Regions from separate parts of the Streptomyces sp. NPDC041200 genome, predicted to be linked through region 2. Evidence: riboswitches for the same ligand, from Rfam matches in the RefSeq annotation. Region 2 holds a riboswitch; each other region holds the start of a gene.
What was found. A riboswitch is a leader RNA that binds a small molecule or an ion and turns the genes downstream of it on or off. The one in region 2 is predicted to bind cyclic di-AMP.
Positions count from the first base shown of each region.

Region 1: it holds a riboswitch for cyclic di-AMP, as region 2 does, so the genes downstream of both, ACZ6CL_RS30415 (M23 family metallopeptidase) here and ACZ6CL_RS26255 (M23 family metallopeptidase) in region 2, are expected to answer to the same signal.
Region 3: it holds a riboswitch for cyclic di-AMP, as region 2 does, so the genes downstream of both, ACZ6CL_RS08945 (C40 family peptidase) here and ACZ6CL_RS26255 (M23 family metallopeptidase) in region 2, are expected to answer to the same signal.
Region 4: it holds a riboswitch for cyclic di-AMP, as region 2 does, so the genes downstream of both, ACZ6CL_RS32295 (transglycosylase family protein) here and ACZ6CL_RS26255 (M23 family metallopeptidase) in region 2, are expected to answer to the same signal.

Region 1 is NZ_JBVIZF010000019.1:9,093-13,580, reverse strand. Features, by position in the region: gene ACZ6CL_RS30425 (hypothetical protein) at 24-383, shown strand; gene ACZ6CL_RS30420 (PP2C family protein-serine/threonine phosphatase) at 647-1,909, shown strand; cyclic di-AMP (ydaO/yuaA leader) riboswitch at 2,198-2,327, shown strand; gene ACZ6CL_RS30415 (M23 family metallopeptidase) at 2,339-3,511, shown strand; gene ACZ6CL_RS30410 (aldo/keto reductase) at 3,663-4,488, shown strand, end outside.
Region 2 is NZ_JBVIZF010000013.1:96,356-100,843, forward strand. Features, by position in the region: gene ACZ6CL_RS26245 (M16 family metallopeptidase) at 1-637, shown strand, start outside; gene ACZ6CL_RS26250 (M16 family metallopeptidase) at 658-2,043, shown strand; cyclic di-AMP (ydaO/yuaA leader) riboswitch at 2,235-2,397, shown strand; gene ACZ6CL_RS26255 (M23 family metallopeptidase) at 2,410-3,201, shown strand; gene ACZ6CL_RS26260 (GntR family transcriptional regulator) at 3,402-4,157, shown strand; gene ACZ6CL_RS26265 (HPr family phosphocarrier protein) at 4,272-4,488, opposite strand, start outside.
Region 3 is NZ_JBVIZF010000002.1:819,579-824,066, forward strand. Features, by position in the region: gene ACZ6CL_RS08935 (hypothetical protein) at 1-285, shown strand, start outside; gene ACZ6CL_RS08940 (L,D-transpeptidase) at 476-1,192, shown strand; gene ACZ6CL_RS08945 (C40 family peptidase) at 1,253-2,443, opposite strand; cyclic di-AMP (ydaO/yuaA leader) riboswitch at 2,451-2,628, opposite strand; gene pcrA (DNA helicase PcrA) at 2,812-4,488, shown strand, end outside.
Region 4 is NZ_JBVIZF010000022.1:78,632-83,119, reverse strand. Features, by position in the region: gene ACZ6CL_RS32305 (cytochrome P450 family protein) at 1-787, shown strand, start outside; gene ACZ6CL_RS32300 (transglycosylase family protein) at 901-1,866, shown strand; cyclic di-AMP (ydaO/yuaA leader) riboswitch at 2,121-2,287, shown strand; gene ACZ6CL_RS32295 (transglycosylase family protein) at 2,294-2,968, shown strand; gene eno (phosphopyruvate hydratase) at 3,083-4,369, shown strand.

The sequences.
Region 1 (4,488 bases), on a different contig from region 2:
TCAGCTCTTCTGGAGGAAATCTCGTGAACATCGGCAAGAAGGTTGCTGTCCTGACCGTGGCGGCAGGCGCCCTGGTCCTGGGGAGTGCGGCTGGAGCGTCCGCCCACGGTTACGGTGGCGGGGGCTTCGACCCCTTCGGGACGATCCAGACCAACGCGTGCGACACCGCGACCAGCGCCATCATCCAGGGCGCCGTGGCCGCTCCGGCGGGCGATCTCAACATCGCCTCCGACTGCATCAACTTCACCAACGGCACTGCGGCCGTCCAGAGCAACGACTGCGACACCGCCACCGGTCCGATCACCGGCGCCGCCGCGCTCGCCCCGACGGGTGACATCAACATCGGCAGCAAGTGCTCCAACATCGCCCTCGGCACCCCCTGAAGCGACGAACACCAAGGTGGCGGCCACGGCCGCGGCTGACCGAGCCCCGGCGAACGCCACGGCTCACCCTGCGGCCCCGGATGCACGCCATCCGGGGCCGCAGGGCACCCGGGGGCCGTCAACCCCCGCACAACCACGCCCCGTCCGCGAAGCACTTCTGACGCACCCACATGGCCGCCATCGACTCGCACGGCGGCCCGGCACCCGGAAGTCTGATGGACGGGGCCACGAACCAGGGAAAGCGAGACAGGCCGGTGGCGCGGGTGCGAGGGAGCAGGGCTCGTCCGGGCGCCCGTACGCCCGCCGCCCCCGATTCCTCGGGCACGGCCCCCGGTCTCATCACGGCCGAGGAGGCCGTCCGGGCCTCGCCGGGGCGCCAGCTGGCCCCGTGGACCCCCGCCCTCCTCCTGCTCGGCGGCGTCGCCTTCGACCTCGCCGCCCCGGCCCCGTACACCGCGTCCCCCTTCTTCGCCGCGGCCCCGCTGGTCGCCGCCTCCCTCTTCCCGCTGCGGCAGACCATCGTCACGACGGTCCTCGCCCTCACCGCCGTCTGCCTGCTGGCGGAGCTGCACGGCGTACGGGACCCGACCCAGGCCGCGACCGAGATCGCCACCGTGGCCACCGTCGCCCTGCTCGCGCTCGTGATCAACCGCGTCGTCCGCCGCGGCGACCGGCGGCTGGCCTCGGCGCGCGGCATCGCGGAGGCGGCGCAGCGGGCCGTGCTGCCCGTACCGCCCGCCCGTATCGCCGGGCTGGACGTCGCGGCGCGCTATGTGGCGGCCGAGCGGTACGCCGCGATCGGCGGCGACCTGTACGCGGTCCAGGACACCCCGCACGGGGTACGGCTGATCGTCGGGGACGTCCGCGGCAAGGGGCTGCAGGCGGTGGAGGTCGTCGCGGTCCTCATCGGCGCGTTCCGGGAGGCGGCCGAGCAGGAGGCCACGCTGGAGGGGCTGGCGGGACGGCTGGAGCGGGCGTTGCGGCGCGAGGGCGCCCGGCGGGCCGAGCTGGAGGCGTTCGAGGGGTTCACCACCGCCGTCCTCGGCGAGATCCCGCGCGGCGACTCCACCCTCCGCCTCATCAACCGCGGCCACCCCGCGCCGCTGCTGCTGCCCGGCGACGGTGAGGTGCGCCCACTGCAGCCGGAGACGCCCGCGCTGCCGCTGGGGATGGGCGAACTGGGCGCGTGGCCCGACCGGGTGACGGAGCTGCGGTTTCCGGAGGACGCCACGCTGCTGCTGTTCACGGACGGGGTGACCGAGGCCCGCGACCGGCACGGCACCTTCTACGTCCCCGAGGAGCGGCTGCGCGGCCGCCGCTTCACCGGACCGGGCGGCATGCTCGACGCGCTGGTGGAGGATGTCGCGCTGCACTCGGGCGGGGAGACCTCGGACGACATGGCACTGCTCGCGGTGCGGCGCCCGCCCGGCCTGAACGGAACGGCGCCGAACGGAACGGCGCCGAACGGAACGGCGCCGAACGGAACGACACCCCCCGCTCCGGACACGGACCGTAGCCAACCGTGACGCGCGCGCATAACGATTGACACACGATCAGCCCGCCGGAGGTTTTTGCCATCCCTTTTCAAGTGGGGTGAAACGCCCCCATCTGTCCTTCCTTGGTTACTAAGTTCATGCCAAAGCTGCGCGAATTCTTCAGAAGAGCTTGGAATCATGTCGCGCTCTCTATTAACGTTCGATAACGCAGCGCGGTCGGCACAGCCGTCGCAGAGGCGGCACCGTGCGCCGTCGCCGAATCCCGTTACGTGCAGCGACAGCACCACCTTGAGCACCACGCACCACCACGCACCACGGCAGCAACAGTCGCGGCACCAGGGAACCGGGGAACCACCACCTTGGGGTGAATCGGGTCGAACCTGACCCGTAGGAGACCTTCCTGCTCCGAACCCGTCAGCTAACCCGGTAGGCGAGAGGGAAGGAAAGGAGTGCGCCCCGGTGGCGTCCAACAGGTCCGTACTGGACGAAGCTCCGTACCGCTCGTCCGGTACCGGCATCGGCACCGCGACCGCGTACGGAGTCGGCTTCGACGCCGGAGCCGGCGCCCGCCCCGCAGTCGGCCTCGGTGCCGAACCAGATGAGCCGTCCGCAGGCAAGGAAGCCGTCTGGGACGAGTGGAACCCCACCGAGGAGTCCATCGCTCCGCTGCGCGGCAGGCACCGCGTCGTCAAGCCGCGCGGCGGCACCATGGCCCGCAGCAGTGCCGTGCTCGGCGTCGGCGTCATCGCGGCGGTCGGCGCGGGCGGCATGGCGAGCGCCAAGGACCGGCCGAACCCACCGATCTCCATGCCGGACCTCGCCCACGTCGCCGACGAGGTCAAGGCCCAGCTGCCCGCCGCCAAGGACCTGCCCGGCATCGGCTCCCTGATGGCCGACGACCAGGACTCCGCCCAGCCCGCCGCGGCCACCCTCGCCACGAGCGGTACCGACTCGGGCGAGGCGCTGCGCACCCGTATCCTCCAGCAGGCCGAGAGCCAGCAGACCGCGGCGGACGACGACCGGCGCGAGGCCGCGGCGCGCGCCGCCGCGAAGGCCGCCGCCGACGACGCCGCGAAGGCCGCGGCCAAGGCCCGCGACCTGGCGGAGCAGAAGAAGGCCGAGGCCGCCGCCAAGAAGAAGGCCGCCGAGGCCGCCGAGGCGAAGGAAGAGGCCGAGAAGAAGGCCGCCGCGGCCAAGGCCGCCGACGCCCCCGCCAAGTCCTCCACTTCCACCTCCGCCGGGTTCACCCTCCCCGTCGCCTCGTACACCCTGACCGCGGGCTTCGGCCAGGCCGGCGACATCTGGTCCGCCGACCACACCGGCCAGGACTTCGCCGCCCCGACCGGCACCCCGGTCAAGGCGGTGAGCGGCGGCACCATCACCCAGGCGGGCTGGGCCGGTTCGTACGGCTACCGCATCGTGCTCAAGCTCGATGACGGCACCGAGATCTGGTACTGCCACCTGTCGTCCATGGTCGTCACCTCGGGCAAGGTGTCCTCGGGCGAGACCATCGGCCGCGTCGGCGCCACCGGCAACGTCACGGGCCCCCACCTCCACCTGGAGGTACGGCCGGGCGGCGGCTCCCCGATCGCCCCGCTGACCTGGCTGCGCGACCACGGGCTGAACCCGTGACTCCCTGATCCGGCCGTCGCCGCCGCGACGGCCCCTCGTTCCGGCGGCTCTGGCGCTCTCTCCCCCCTTGACGCCAGGGCCGCCGGTCCGTCTTACCGCCGCCCCGCCGCCACCGGAATACACGGGCCCGTCGGAGACGCTGTATGTATGTATGACTGAGACGACCCGCAAGAACATCGGCAGCCTGTCCGTCTTCCCGCTCTCCCTGGGCGGAAATGTCTTCGGCTGGACGGCCGACGAGGCCGAGTCCTTCGAGGTGCTCGACGCGTACGCGGCGGCGGGCGGCAACTTCATCGACACCGCCGACGTCTACTCCGCCTGGGCGCCCGGCAACCAGGGCGGCGAGTCCGAGACGGTCCTCGGCAAGTGGTTCGCCTCCCGCGGCAACCGCGACGACATCGTCCTCGCCACCAAGGTCGGCGCCGGCGTCCCGGAGCCCCGCGGACTCTCCTCCTCCGCCATCAAGTCCGGCCTGGACGAGTCCCTCCAGCGCCTGGGCACCGACTACGTCGACCTCTACTACACCCACTACGACGACACGTCGGTGGAGGTGGAGGAGATCATCTCCACCCTCGACGAGCTGGTGAAGGCGGGCAAGATCCGCGAGATCGCCGCCTCCAACATCTCCGCCGAGCGCCTCGAGGCCTCCCTCGACTTCTCAGCCCGGGAGAACCTGGCCCGCTACGTCGCCCTCCAGCCCCACTACAACCTGGTCTCGCGCGACACCTTCGAGGGCGAGCTGGCCGACGTCGCCTCCCGCCACGGCCTGGCGACGCTCCCGTACTACGCGCTGGCGTCCGGCTTCCTCACCGGCAAGTACCGCCCCGGCACCACGGTCGACAGCGCCCGCTCCACGGGCGCCGCCCAGCACCTGGAGACCGAGCGCGGCCAGAAGGTCCTCGCCGCCCTCGACGACGTGGCCGCCAACCACAACGCCGACCACGCCACCGTCGCCCTGGCCTGGCTCGCTGCCCAGC
Region 2 (4,488 bases):
CGGGCAGCTGCGCGAGGTCGTGGAGGAGGAGGTCCCGGCCCGCGCCCTGATGGCCGCCTACCGGCTGCCGCACGACGGCACCCGCGAGGCCGACGCCGCCGACCTGGCGCTGACCGTCCTCGGCGGCGGCGAGTCCTCCCGGCTGCACAACCGCCTAGTGCGCCGTGACCGTACGGCCGTCGCCGCCGGGTTCGGCCTGCTGCGGCTGTCGGGCGCGCCGTCGCTGGGCTGGCTGGACGTGAAGACCTCCGGCGGGGTCGAGGTGCCCGGCATCGAGGCCGCCGTCGACGAGGAGCTGGCCCGCTTCGCCGAGGAGGGTCCGACCCCTCAGGAGATGGAGCGCGCCCAGGCGCAGATCGAGCGCGAGTGGCTGGACCGGCTGGCCACCGTCGGCGGCCGCGCCGACGAGCTGTGCCGGTTCGCCGTGCTCTTCGGCGACCCGCAGCTGGCCCTGACCGCCGTGGGCCGGGTGCTGGACATCACCGCCGAGGAGGTGCGGGCCGTGGCCGCGGCGCGGCTGCGCCCCGACAACCGCGCCGTGCTGGTCTACGAGCCCGTCCAGGGCGCCGACGACGCCGACCAGGCCGATGCCGCAGAAGCCGCCGACACCGACGCAGAAGGGGAGGCGGCCCAGTGAGCGACGCCGTCACCGCCACCATGACCTTCCACCCGCAGCCGCAGGGTGGCGCCCCCAAGCCGTGGGCCTTCCCGGCGCCCGAGCGCGGTGAGCTGGCCAACGGGCTGACCGTGCTGCGCTGCCACCGCCCCGGCCAGCAGGTCGTCGCGGTGGAGATCAACCTGGACGCCCCGCTGGACACCGAGCCGGCCGGTCTGGAGGGCGTCGCCACGATCATGTCGCGCGCCCTGTCCGAGGGCACCGACAAGCACACCGCCGAGGAGTTCGCCGCCGAGCTGGAGCGTTGCGGCGCCACCCTGGACGCCCACGCGGACCACCCCGGCGTCCGGGTCTCCCTGGAGGTGCCGGTTTCCCGGCTGCCCAAGGCGCTCGGTCTGCTCGCCGACGCCCTGCGCGCCCCCGCCTTCCCCGACGGCGAGATCGAGCGGCTGGTGCGCAACCGGCTGGACGAGATCCCGCACGAGCTGGCCAACCCGGCCCGCCGCGCCTCGATGGCCCTGGCCAAGGAGCTGTTCCCGACCGAGTCGCGGATGTCCCGGCCGCGCCAGGGCACCGAGGAGACCATCGAGGGCATCGACGCCGCGGCGGTGCGGGCCTTCTACGAGGCGCATGTCCGGCCGTCCACCGCGACCGCGGTCATCGTCGGTGACCTGGCCGGGGTCGACCTCGACCAGGCGCTCGCCGACACCCTGGGCGCCTGGACCGGCGGCCCCGCCCCGCAGCGGTCGGTCCCGCCGGTCATCGCCGACGACACCGGCCGTGTGGTGATCGTCGACCGGCCCGGCGCGGTCCAGACCCAGCTGCTCCTCGGGCGCGTCGGCGCCGACCGCCACGACCGCGTCTGGCCCGCCCAGGTGCTGGGCACCTACTGCCTGGGCGGCACCCTGACCTCCCGGCTGGACCGGGTGCTGCGCGAGGAGAAGGGCTACACCTACGGGGTGCGCGCCTTCGGCCAGGTGCTGCGCTCGACGCCGCCCTCGCCGGCCGGCGGCGGCTCGGCGGGCGCCTCGCTGCTGGCGATCAGCGGTTCGGTGGCCACCGAGGTCACCGGCCCGGCTCTGGAGGACCTGTGGACGGTGCTGCGGACGTTGAAGGAGGAGGGGCTGACGGACGCCGAGCGCGATGTCGCCGTGCAGAACCTCGTCGGCGTCGCCCCGCTCAAGTACGAGACGGCCGCCGCCGTCGCGGGCACCCTCGCCGACCAGGTCGAGCAGCACCTGCCGGACGACTTCCAGGCGCAGCTGTACGCACGGCTCGCCGACGCGGGGACGGTGGAGGCGACCGCGGCGGTCGTGAGCGCCTTCCCGGCCGACCGGCTGGTGACGGTGCTCGTGGGTGACGCCTCCCGGATCGAGGAGCCGGTGAAGGCGCTCGGCATCGGAGAGGTGACCGTCATCGCCGGCTGAGGCCGCTCAACGCACCACCCCCACAAGGACCCTGGCGTCAAGTGAGACGCCGGGGTCCTCCCATATGTCCGATTCGCGGGGCGTTTGGTTTGTGGCGAGAACAACAAAAACCCGTAACCGTTTGGTGATCGAAACACGGCCCGTCTAGCGTCAGTGCGGCTGTTCGCCGGATACCGCCGCACCCGCGGCACGGACAGCCATCGCCGAGTCCCATGGTGCGAGTGCCAGGGGAGCCGGGGACCCAAACGTCCCTGGGGTGAATCGGACGCCTTCCCCGGCCGGGGGAGGGGCCCGTAGGAGACCTTCCTGCTCCGAACCCGTCAGCTAACCCGGTAGGCGAGAGGAAGGAAAGGAGTGCGCCACACCATGGCGTTCACCCGTGCCGCCGGGAAGCACCGACGTCCCAGCCAGACCGCCGTCCGCACCGGCGCGAACATCGCTGGCATCACCACGGTCGCCTCGGGCGTCGTAGCCGGGATCGCCGGCCCCGCCCTCGCCGCGACCGGCGAGGCGTCTGCCCAGGACACCGGTCTCCGCCAGGCGATGGTGATGGGCGACGGTCTCTCCGACCAGATCGACGCGCAGGCCCAGTCCCAGGAGAGCGCCGCCGAGGCCGCCGCCGCCAAGGCGAAGGCCGAGGCCGTGGCCCGCCAGGAGGCCGCTCGGAAGGCCGAGGCCGCCGCGAAGAAGGCCAAGGCGGAGCGCGATGCCAAGGAGCGCGCCGCGCGTGAGGCCGAGCGCAAGCGCCTCAACACGTTCGTCTCGCCGGTCGACGGTTCCTCCGTCTCCACCGGTTACGCGGCGTCCAGCGGCCTGTGGTCCTCCGGCAGTCACACCGGGATCGACTTCCAGGCCTCCACGGGCACCGAGGTGCAGTCGGTGGGCTCCGGCGAGGTCGTCGAGGCGGGCTGGGGCGGCGCCTACGGCAACAATGTCGTCATCAAGATGAACGACGGCACCTACACCCAGTACGGCCACCTCTCGTCGGTCGGCGTCTCGGTCGGCGAGAAGGTCACCCCCGGCCAGCAGATCGGCCTGTCCGGCGCCACCGGCAACGTCACCGGCCCGCACCTGCACTTCGAGGCCCGTACCACCGCGGAGTACGGCTCGGACATGGACCCGCTGTCGTACCTGCGCTCGCACGGCGTCAACCTCTGACCCGTCGCCCACTCTTGTCGAAAGGCCCCGTCCGCTCCGGACGGGGCCTTCGGCGTGATGCGCCGCTGTGACCAAAAAATATCCCTGAATTTCCTTCGCCCATCGGAAATCCCGGCAGCTTCGAATAGAGTCGCTGAACGCGCGTCAAGCGGATGCGTTTCGCGGGGTTGAGGCGGAGGTTCGATAATGCGGGACCGGAAATGAGCGGGGATACGGCCGCACTCCAGGGCGGTCGCCGGATTTCGGCGCATGCGGTGTGCGCGGCGATCCGTGACGACATCATCTCCGGTGCCTATCCGCCCGGCAGCCGCCTGGCCGAGGAGCTGCTGGCCCGGCGCTACGGGGTCTCCCGGGTGCCCGTCCGCGAGGCGCTGCGCACCCTGGAGTCCGAGGGCTTCGTCACGACCAGGCGGCATGCGGGCGCGTGCGTCGCGCAGCCGTCCGAGAAGGAGGCGGCCGACCTCCTGGACATCCGGGCGCTGCTGGAGCCGCTGGGTGCCGCCAAGGCCGCCCAGCGCCGCACCGAGGGGCATCTGAAGGTGCTGCGCGGTCTGGTCCGGCTCGGCCAGGAGCGGGCCCAGCGCGGTCGGCTGGGCGAGCTGCGCTCGCTGGGCGACTGGTTCCACGAGACGCTCGCCCAGGCGTCCGGCAGCCCGAGCCTGTCGGGTCTGCTGGTGCAGCTGCGGCGCAAGACGGCGTGGGTGTACGCGGTGGATCCGGCCCGGCAGGCCGCGCAGGCCGTACCGGGCTCTGCGGGGGACCTGTCGGTGCGCGCCGTCGAGGCCTGGGCGGAGCACGGGGCGATCGTGGACGCGGTCGCGCGCGGTGACGCCGAGCGGGCGCGGGCGCTCGCCGCCGCGCACACCGAGCGTTCGCTGTCCGAATTCCGGCTGCGAAACGCGGCCCAGGTGAGGACTTCGAAACACTCCGTAAACACGGCGAGCGGTCGGAATTAACAGCCGCCCGGTAAAGCGCTCAAGGGAATTCCGTCTCCGGAAAAACAACGGGGCCGCGGTGACCCGTAATGGTTCACCGCGGCCCCGCCGCGCCGAAATGCGATTCGGACGGAATCAGACGGTCTCCGGAAGCTCCTCGAGACCCTCGGCCACCAGCTTCGCCAGGCGGTCGAGCGCCGCCTCCGCGTCGTCGGCCTCGGAGGTGAGCACGACCTCGTCGCCGCCCTGAGCGCCCAGGCCGAGCACGGCGAGCATGGAAGCGGCGTTGACCGGGGTGCCGCCCGCCTTGGCGATCGTGATGGGGACGCCGGCGGCGGTCGCCGCACGGACG
Region 3 (4,488 bases), on a different contig from region 2:
CTCTCCCAGCTCACGGCGATACGCGGGGGCGGCGCGCGGATGACGCCGGGGATGCTGCACGGCGCCCTGACCATGCTGGTCACGGGAGCCGCCCTGGTCGGGCTGAACCAGGCGGACGATCAGACCGTGAACACGGTCAAGATCGGCATCAAGCTGGCGCTGCTGGTCGTGATCCTCGGCCTGGTGTACGTGAAGCGGGACGAGGAGAAGGTGGAGCCCGCGGTGTTCGGCGCGGTCGGCGCGCTGACGACGGTGAACATCTTCATCGCCGTGCTCTGGACCTGATCCTCTGCCTGATCGTCTGCCTGATCGTCCGGACCTCTGGACCTGACAGTCCATCAGTTTGTCTCATGCCGCCGGACCCCCGACCAGGGGGTGCGAAGGGGCGGAATGGGGGAAATCGCACCTGTAAGCGCAACCCGACGCACCCTTCGACTGTCTTACCCGTCAAGGGCAAGCCCGGAGGGAGCGCGCAATGGGGGCAGAGGGAAGATTCGCGGCATGGCGCCGCCGCACGGCGGTCGCGTTGGGCATGGCGGGCATGGTGGTGCCGCTGACCGTCGCACTCGGTGCGGCACCGGCGCAGGCGGCGACGTCGTGCACGGCGGGCACCGGTCCGTATCAGAAGCAGGTGGAGAAGTTCCTCGGTCGTCCCGTCGACGGTCGGCAGTCCTCGGGGGACTGCCGCGCGACGCAGAGGTTCCAGGTCAACCACGGCATCAGCCCGACCATCGGCTACGCGGGCCCCGTCACCTGGGGCGTCATGAAGCTGATCAACGCGCAGAACGCGGCGGGGCGTAACCCCAACGCGGCGCGCAAGTGCCCCACCAACAAGGGCCGCATCGCCTGCGTCGACCTCACCCGCCAGCTCAGCTGGGTGCAGGACGGCTCACGGCTGGTGTTCGGCCCCGTGCCGGTGCGCACCGGACGGGACAAGTACGAGACCCGCACCGGACTGAAGAAGATCTACTGGCGGAACAAGGACCACTGGTCGACGATTTACGACGTGGCCATGCCGTACAGCCAGTTCTTCGACGGAGGCCAGGCCTTCCACTCCATCGCGGGAAGCGTGTGGTCGCCGCCCGGCTCCCACGGCTGCGTCAACATGCGCTCCGGTGACGCGCAGAAGTACTGGAGCCTGTTGCGGAACGGCGACGACGTGTACGTGTACGGGCGCAAGCCGGGCACGTGACCTGGGGCGGTGTGGCTGCCCGATGCGCGGGCGGCCACACCGCTCGCGGCGGCAGAGGGCTTACGCGGGCCGCACGCTCCCGTAGATCGGCATCTCGGTGATCGGCGCCTTCTTCACCACGTCCCCCGGCTTCGGGGCGTGGATCATCATGCCGTCGCCGATGTAGAGCCCGACGTGGCTGATGTCGTCGTAGAAGAAGACGAGATCACCGGGCTTGAGTTCGGAGGTCGAGACGCGCGTACCGGCCTTCACCTGGTCCCACGTGGTGCGCGGCAGCGAGACACCGGCGGCCTTCCAGGCGGCCTGGGTGAGCCCTGAGCAGTCGTAGGAGTTGGGGCCGGTGGCGCCCCAGACGTACGGCTTGCCCAGCTGGGACTCGGCGAAGTCGATCGCCTTGGCGGCCTTGGTGCCGTTCGTGGGGGTGGACGAGCCGGTGCTGGAACCGGAACCGGAGGAGGAATCGGAAGAGGAACCGCCGCTCGATTGCTGTTCCTGCTCCTGCTGCTTCTCCTCGGCCGCCGCCTCCCGCTGCTTTTCGGCCAGCTCGGCGGCCTTGCGCCGCGCCTCCTCGGCCTTCTTCTTCTCGATCGCCGCCAGCCGCGCCTTCTCCTTGGCGGTCAGGCTGGCCAGCAGCCGCCGGGCCTGCGCGAGCTTGTCCTGAACGGACTTCTTCTTGGTCTTCAGCTCTTCCTGGGTCTCGGTCAGCGACGCCAGACTCCGGGCGGCCTCGCTGCGCTGCTTGGCGGCCTTCGCCGCCTGCGTCTGGAAGTCGTCGACGGCCCGCTTCTGTGAACCGGCCATCCGGCTCATCAGATGGGACTGGTCGAAGAGGTCCTGCGGGTCGTTGGAGAACAGCAGGCTCGCGGCGCTCGAGGTCATGCCGCCGTTGCGGTACTGGGCCGCGGCGTAGGTGCCGAGCGTGCGGCGGGCCTCGTTGAGCTTCTCCGTGTTCTCGGCGACATCGTCCAGCAGCCGGTTGACCTTGGTGCGCTGCTGCTCGGAGCGCTCCTTGGCGGCGTTGTAGTGCTGGGTGGCGGATTCCGCCTGGTGGTAGAGCGAGTCCACCTTCTCCTTGACCGCCTCGATCGACTGCGTGGCGCCGGGCTTCGGGTCACCGGGGGCGGCGTTCGCGGTCTGGGAGAGGAGGGTGACGGAGGCGAGGGCGGCGGTGGTGAATCCGACGGCCGTGCGGCGCCCGGTGGACGAGGCGTAGGTGGGTATTCGGGTCCGCGGCTTGCGGTGCGACGCCAAGGGAGGCGCTCCTTCCGTGGACCGCCTACCGGGTTAGCTGTCGGGTTCGGGCGGTACGGAAGGTTGCCCTACGGCCTCTGTGGAGGGACGACGTGTCGTACGCGTCGTACCGCCGCTCGGGCCGATTCACCCCGGTGTTGCGTTGTTGGGTCCCCGGCTCCGGGCGCTTTGGGCGTGGCCGGACTCGGCGGAGGCCGCCCGGGCCGACGCGGTTCGCCGACGGGTGTACGGGCTGCCTGAGGGAGGACCGTAGCCAACTCGTGGGGCTCCTGTGAAGGCTGTTGGCCGATATGCCCGAAACCGTTTCGTGACATCCCTACGCGGTCCATGCGTAGGCTGTCAGTGTGGCGCCCTAGACTCGGTGAGCGATGAGCAGCCTCTTTGACGACAGCTTCCTGGCGAACCTCGGGCCTCCGGACGAGGAGCCCCCGCCGCCCGAGGATTCCGCACACCCGGGCCCGGCCGGTGGTTCCGGTGACCCCGGTGATTCCGGCGGCGAAGAGGTGCCGCACCACCTCTTCACGGGCGCTTTCGACGCTCCGGTGCCGAGCGGCCCCAGAGAGGCGTACTACCGGGACGGCGCGCCCCGCCCCGCCATCGACCCGGCGGCGCTGCTGGAGGGGCTGAACGAGCAGCAGCGGGCCGCCGTGGAGCACACCGGCTCGCCGCTGCTGATCGTCGCGGGGGCCGGGTCCGGCAAGACCCGGGTGCTCACCCACCGCATCGCGTATCTGCTCGGCACCCGCCATGTGCACCCCGGCCAGATCCTCGCCATCACCTTCACCAACAAGGCCGCGGGCGAGATGAAGGAGCGGGTCGAGGAGCTGGTCGGCCCGCGCGCGAACGCCATGTGGGTGATGACGTTCCACAGCGCGTGCGTGCGCATCCTGCGCCGCGAGTCGAAGAAGCTGGGCTTCACCTCATCGTTCTCGATCTACGACGCCGCCGACTCGAAGCGGCTGATGGCGCTGGTGTGCCGGGATCTCGACCTCGACCCGAAGAAGTTCCCGCCGAAGTCGTTCAGCGCCAAGATCTCCAACCTGAAGAACGAGCTGATCGACGAGGAGACCTTCGCCGGTCAGGCGGCGGACGGTTTCGAGAAGACGCTCGCCGAGGCGTACGCGATGTACCAGTCGCGGCTGCGCGAGGCCAACGCCCTCGACTTCGACGACATCATCATGACCACGGTCAACCTGCTCCAGGCGTTCCCCGACGTCTCCGAGCACTACCGCCGGCGCTTCCGGCACGTCATGGTCGACGAGTACCAGGACACCAACCACGCTCAGTACACGCTGGTGCGCGAGCTGGTCGGCACGGACACGGACGAGATGGAGGCCGGGGAACTGTGCGTCGTCGGCGACGCCGACCAGTCGATCTACGCGTTCCGGGGCGCCACGATCCGTAACATCCTCCAGTTCGAGGAGGACTATCCCAGCGCGCGGACGATCCTGCTGGAGCAGAACTACCGCTCCACCCAGACCATCCTGAGCGCGGCCAACGCCGTCATCGAGCGCAACGAGAACCGCCGCCCGAAGAACCTGTGGACCGAGGCGGGCACCGGCGCCACCATCACCGGCTACGTCGCCGACACCGAGCACGACGAGGCCCAGTTCGTCGCCGACGAGATCGACCGGCTGACGGACGCGGGGGACGCCCGGGCCGGGGATGTCGCGGTCTTCTACCGCACCAACGCCCAGTCCCGTGTCTTCGAGGAAATCTTCATCCGGGTCGGCCTGCCGTACAAGGTCGTCGGCGGCGTCCGCTTCTACGAGCGCAAGGAGGTCCGCGACGTCCTCGCGTACCTGCGCGTGCTGGCCAACCCCGAGGACGCCGTACCGCTGCGCCGCATCATGAACGTGCCCAAGCGCGGCATCGGCGACCGTGCCGAAGCGATGATCGACGCGCTCGCGTCGCGCGAGAAGATCACCTTCCCGCAGGCGCTGCGCCGCGTCGACGAGGCGTACGGCATGGCCGCCCGCTCGGCGAACGCGGTCAAGCGGTTCAACACGCTCATGGAGGAGCTGCGGACCATCGTGGAGTCGGGT
Region 4 (4,488 bases), on a different contig from region 2:
CGCGATCTGCGATCTGCTCGGCGTCCCGCGCGAGGACCAGGACGACTTCCGGGACTGGGCCGCGACGATGATCCGGCACGGCGGCGGCCCGCGCGGCGGTGTGGCCCGCGCGGTGAAGCGGATCCGCGCGTATCTGGCCGAGTTGATCCACCGGAAGCGTGCCGCGCTCGGCGACGACCTCATCTCCGATCTGATCCGGGCCAGCGACCACGGCGACCACCTCACCGAGAACGAGGCCGCGGCGATGGCCTTCATCCTCTTGTTCGCCGGGTTCGAGACGACCGTCAATCTCATCGGCAACGGCCTCTACGCGCTGCTGCGCAACCCCGACCAGCGCGCCCGGCTCCAGCAACACCTGGAAGAAGCAGAAGAAGGGGACGAGGGGCTGCTCGCCACCGGGGTCGAGGAACTGCTGCGCTACGACGGCCCGGTGGAGATGGCCACCTGGCGGTTCGCCACCGAGCCGGTCACCATCGGCGGGCAGCACATCGGCGAGGGGGAACCGGTCCTGGTGGTGCTCGCCGCCGCCGACCGCGACCCCGAGCGCTTCCCCGGCCCGGACACCCTCGACCTCGCCCGCACCGACAACCAGCACCTCGGCTACGGCCACGGCATCCACTACTGCCTGGGCGCCCCGCTGGCCCGCCTGGAGGCGCAGACCGCCCTCGCCACCCTGCTCCGCCGCATCCCCGGCCTCCGGCTCGGCGCGGAGCCGGACGAACTGCGCTGGCGCGGCGGACTCATCATGCGCGGGCTGCGCACCCTCCCGGTGACCTGGGAAAAGTGACATCCGGTCAGCCGCGTGACCGTGGCGTGACCTGGGATACACCGGCTTGTGATGATCGTGTGGCGTCGCTATGTTCAACCGACAAACGAGCCCCCACACGAGAGGCGATTCGCATGCTTTCCGGGAACGGACGTCACCGCCGCCCCCGCCAGGCTCCGGCCATCGTCATCGCGGCGGGGGTGACCGGTGCGAGCATCGCCATCCCGCTCTTCGGAGCGACCGGCGCCCAGGCCGCCCCCGCCTCCACGTGGGACCAGGTCGCCGAGTGCGAGAGCGCCGGGATGTGGAGCGCCAACGAGGGCAACGGCTTCTACGGCGGTCTTCAGCTGACCCTCGACATGTGGAAGAAGTACGGAGGCACGAGCTACGCCCCGCGCCCCGACCTCGCCAGCCGCTCCCAGCAGATATCCGTCGCCGAGTCGATCCTCGGCGACCGCGGCCCCGACGCGTGGCCCAGCTGCGCGCTGAACGCCGGGCTGAGCGACGGCGACGACGCCCCGGACGTGAACCCGGGCAGTACGGCACCTCCGCCCCGGCAGGACGCCCAGCGCGGCGACTCGGAGGGCTCGGGCGACTCGGACGGGCGGGGCGGCGACTCGTCCGGCAAGGCGCCCGGCGCGACGGACACGCCCCGCGCGTCGCACACCCCCGGCTCGCCGGACGCGTCCGGCGGGCCGGAGCGGCCGGAGCAGTCCGAAGGCTCCGCCTCCGCCTCGCCCGACGGGCCGGACGACGACGCGCCCTCCCCGTCCCCCTCGTCCAGCACCTCCGACCCCTCGCCGACCCCCTCCGCCACCGAGAGCGGCTCCGGGGGCTCCTCGGGGAAGCACCGGGGCGACCGGGACCGGGATGAGCGGCCGAGCGGCCATGCCTCGCGTGGCGGTACCGACCGCGCCGAAAACCCCTCGGATGGCGGCTACACAGTGCGTCCGGGTGACAACCTTTCAGCAATCGCCGAAAAGCAGGAGTTGGGCGCCGACTGGCGTCGGCTCTACGCGTCCAACGAGAACCTCATCGGAACCGACCCGGATCTCATTCTCCCTGGTCAGCGACTTGACCTCACCATCAAGGGCCGGTAGTTCGGGGTGATTTGCCCGATCTGGCTCCGGTGAGACATACCTCTCGTCACATTTTCCGGCCCGTCCGTCCTGTCCGGTCTCTCCGCACCCGGCCCCACCTGCGCCGATGTGGGTCGGGTGAGATCGATAACCGCCCTCTTCGCTGCGATAAGGGTGTTTGAACGTTTCCCGGACGTGTGTTTAACGTCTTTCCGCTCGCCACAACGAGCACCGTCGACCGTCACGCCGAGTCCTGCCGGCGGTCGTCCGGTACCGACGCGCCAGCGCCGAAGGCAGGAGCGGGGGACCCAAGGTAAGTGCCGGGAGGCCAGCGGAATCGGCCGAACGGCTAGGGGTGAAGCAGGGTGCGGTCCCCGCACCCAGCCGGGCAACTCACGCCCGAACCCGACAGCTCACCTCGTAGGCGTCGGTGAGGAAACGAACGAACATGTCCAATGCTCAGGGCAAGCACCGTCGTCCGTCCAAGGCCACTCGCATCACCGCGCTCGTCGGCCTCGCCGGAGCCGCCGTGGCCACCCCGCTCATCGGTGCGACGTCCGCCTCTGCCGCCACCAGCTCCCAGTGGGACCAGGTCGCGCAGTGCGAGTCCGGCGGCAACTGGTCGATCAACACCGGCAACGGTTACTACGGCGGCCTGCAGTTCTCCTCCTCCACCTGGGCCGCCTACGGCGGTACCGCCTTCGCTCCCACCGCAGACAAGGCCGGTAAGGCCCAGCAGATCCAGGTAGCCGAGAAGGTCCTCGCGAGCCAGGGCAAGGGCGCCTGGCCGGTCTGTGGCAAGGGCCTGACCTCCGGCGGCGCCCCGGCCGCCCCGGCTCCGTCCGCGCCGCAGCAGAGCCAGTCCGACTCCGCGCAGCCGGCCCCGTCCGCCAAGCCGAAGGCCGCGCCGCGCAGCGCGCCCGAGCACGCCGCGCGCGACCAGGCCCGCGGCCCGATCAAGAAGGGCGACGGCGAGTACAAGGTCAAGGCCGGTGACACCCTTGGCAAGATCGCCAAGACGGAGGACGTCAAGGGCGGCTGGAAGAAGCTCTTCGAGCTGAACAAGAACGTCGTCCAGAAGGCCGACCTGATCTTCCCCGGCCAGCAGCTGCACCTGAGCTGAGCAGCCACACCGTAGTCAACGAGCCCCGGCCGGGTGCGCCGCCCCCACGGTGCACCCCGCCGGGGCTTCGGTGCGGTTAGGCTCATGCTGCTACCGAAGACCCATACGAAGGAGATCCTCGTGCCGTCCATCGACGTCGTCGTAGCTCGCGAGATCCTCGACTCGCGAGGCAACCCCACGGTCGAGGTCGAGGTCGGCCTCGACGACGGCAGCACCGGCCGTGCCGCCGTCCCGTCCGGCGCCTCCACCGGCGCCTTCGAGGCCCTCGAACTCCGTGACGGCGACAAGAACCGCTATGGCGGCAAGGGCGTGGAGAAGGCCGTCCTCGCCGTCATCGAGCAGATCGGCCCCGAGCTGGTCGGGTATGACGCCACCGAGCAGCGCCTGATCGACCAGGCGATGTTCGACCTGGACGCCACCCCGGACAAGTCCTCGCTCGGCGCCAACGCCATCCTGGGCGTCTCCCTTGCCGTGGCACACGCCGCCTCCGAGGCGTCCGACCTGCCCCTCTTCCGTTACCTCGGCGGTCCGAACGCGCATCTGCTGCCGGTCCCGATGATGAACATCCTCAACGGCGGTTCGCACGCCGACTCCAATGTGGACATCCAGGAGTTCATGATCGCGCCGGTCGGCGCGGAGTCCTTCTCCGAGGCCCTGCGCTGGGGCGCCGAGGTCTACCACACCCTCAAGGGCGTGCTGAAGGAGCGAGGCCTGTCCACCGGCCTCGGCGACGAGGGCGGCTTCGCGCCGAACCTCGACTCCAACCGGGACGCCCTGGACCTGATCGTCGAGGCCATCAAGAAGGCCGGCTACCAGCCCGGCCAGGACATCGCGCTCGCGCTCGACGTCGCCGCCTCCGAGTTCCACAAGGACGGCGTCTACCAGTTCGAGGGCAAGGCCCGCACCGCGTCCGAGATGACCGCGTACTACGCCGAGCTGGTCGACGCGTACCCGCTGGTCTCCATCGAGGACCCGCTGAACGAGGAGGACTGGGACGGCTGGAAGACGATCACCGAGCAGCTCGGTGACAAGGTCCAGCTGGTCGGTGACGACCTGTTCGTCACCAACCCCGAGCGGCTGGCCCGCGGCATCGAGAGCGACACCGCGAACGCCCTGCTGGTCAAGGTCAACCAGATCGGCTCGCTGACCGAGACCCTCGACGCCGTCGAGCTGGCCCAGCGCAGCGGCTTCAAGTGCATGATGTCGCACCGCTCCGGTGAGACCGAGGACGTCACCATCGCCGACCTGGCCGTCGCCACCAACTGCGGCCAGATCAAGACCGGCGCCCCGGCCCGCTCCGAGCGGGTGGCCAAGTACAACCAGCTGCTGCGCATCGAGGAGATCCTGGACGACGCCGCGGTGTACGCGGGCCGCTCCGCCTTCCCGCGCTTCAAGGGCTGACCCCGCTCTCCAGCGGGCACGTCTGACGCCTGTCCCCGGCCGCGGTCCCGTACCGTGGCCGGGGACGGCGCCCGCTGAAGCGGGCACTGCTCAAGCGAAGTCATCTCCGGGGAGGCGAC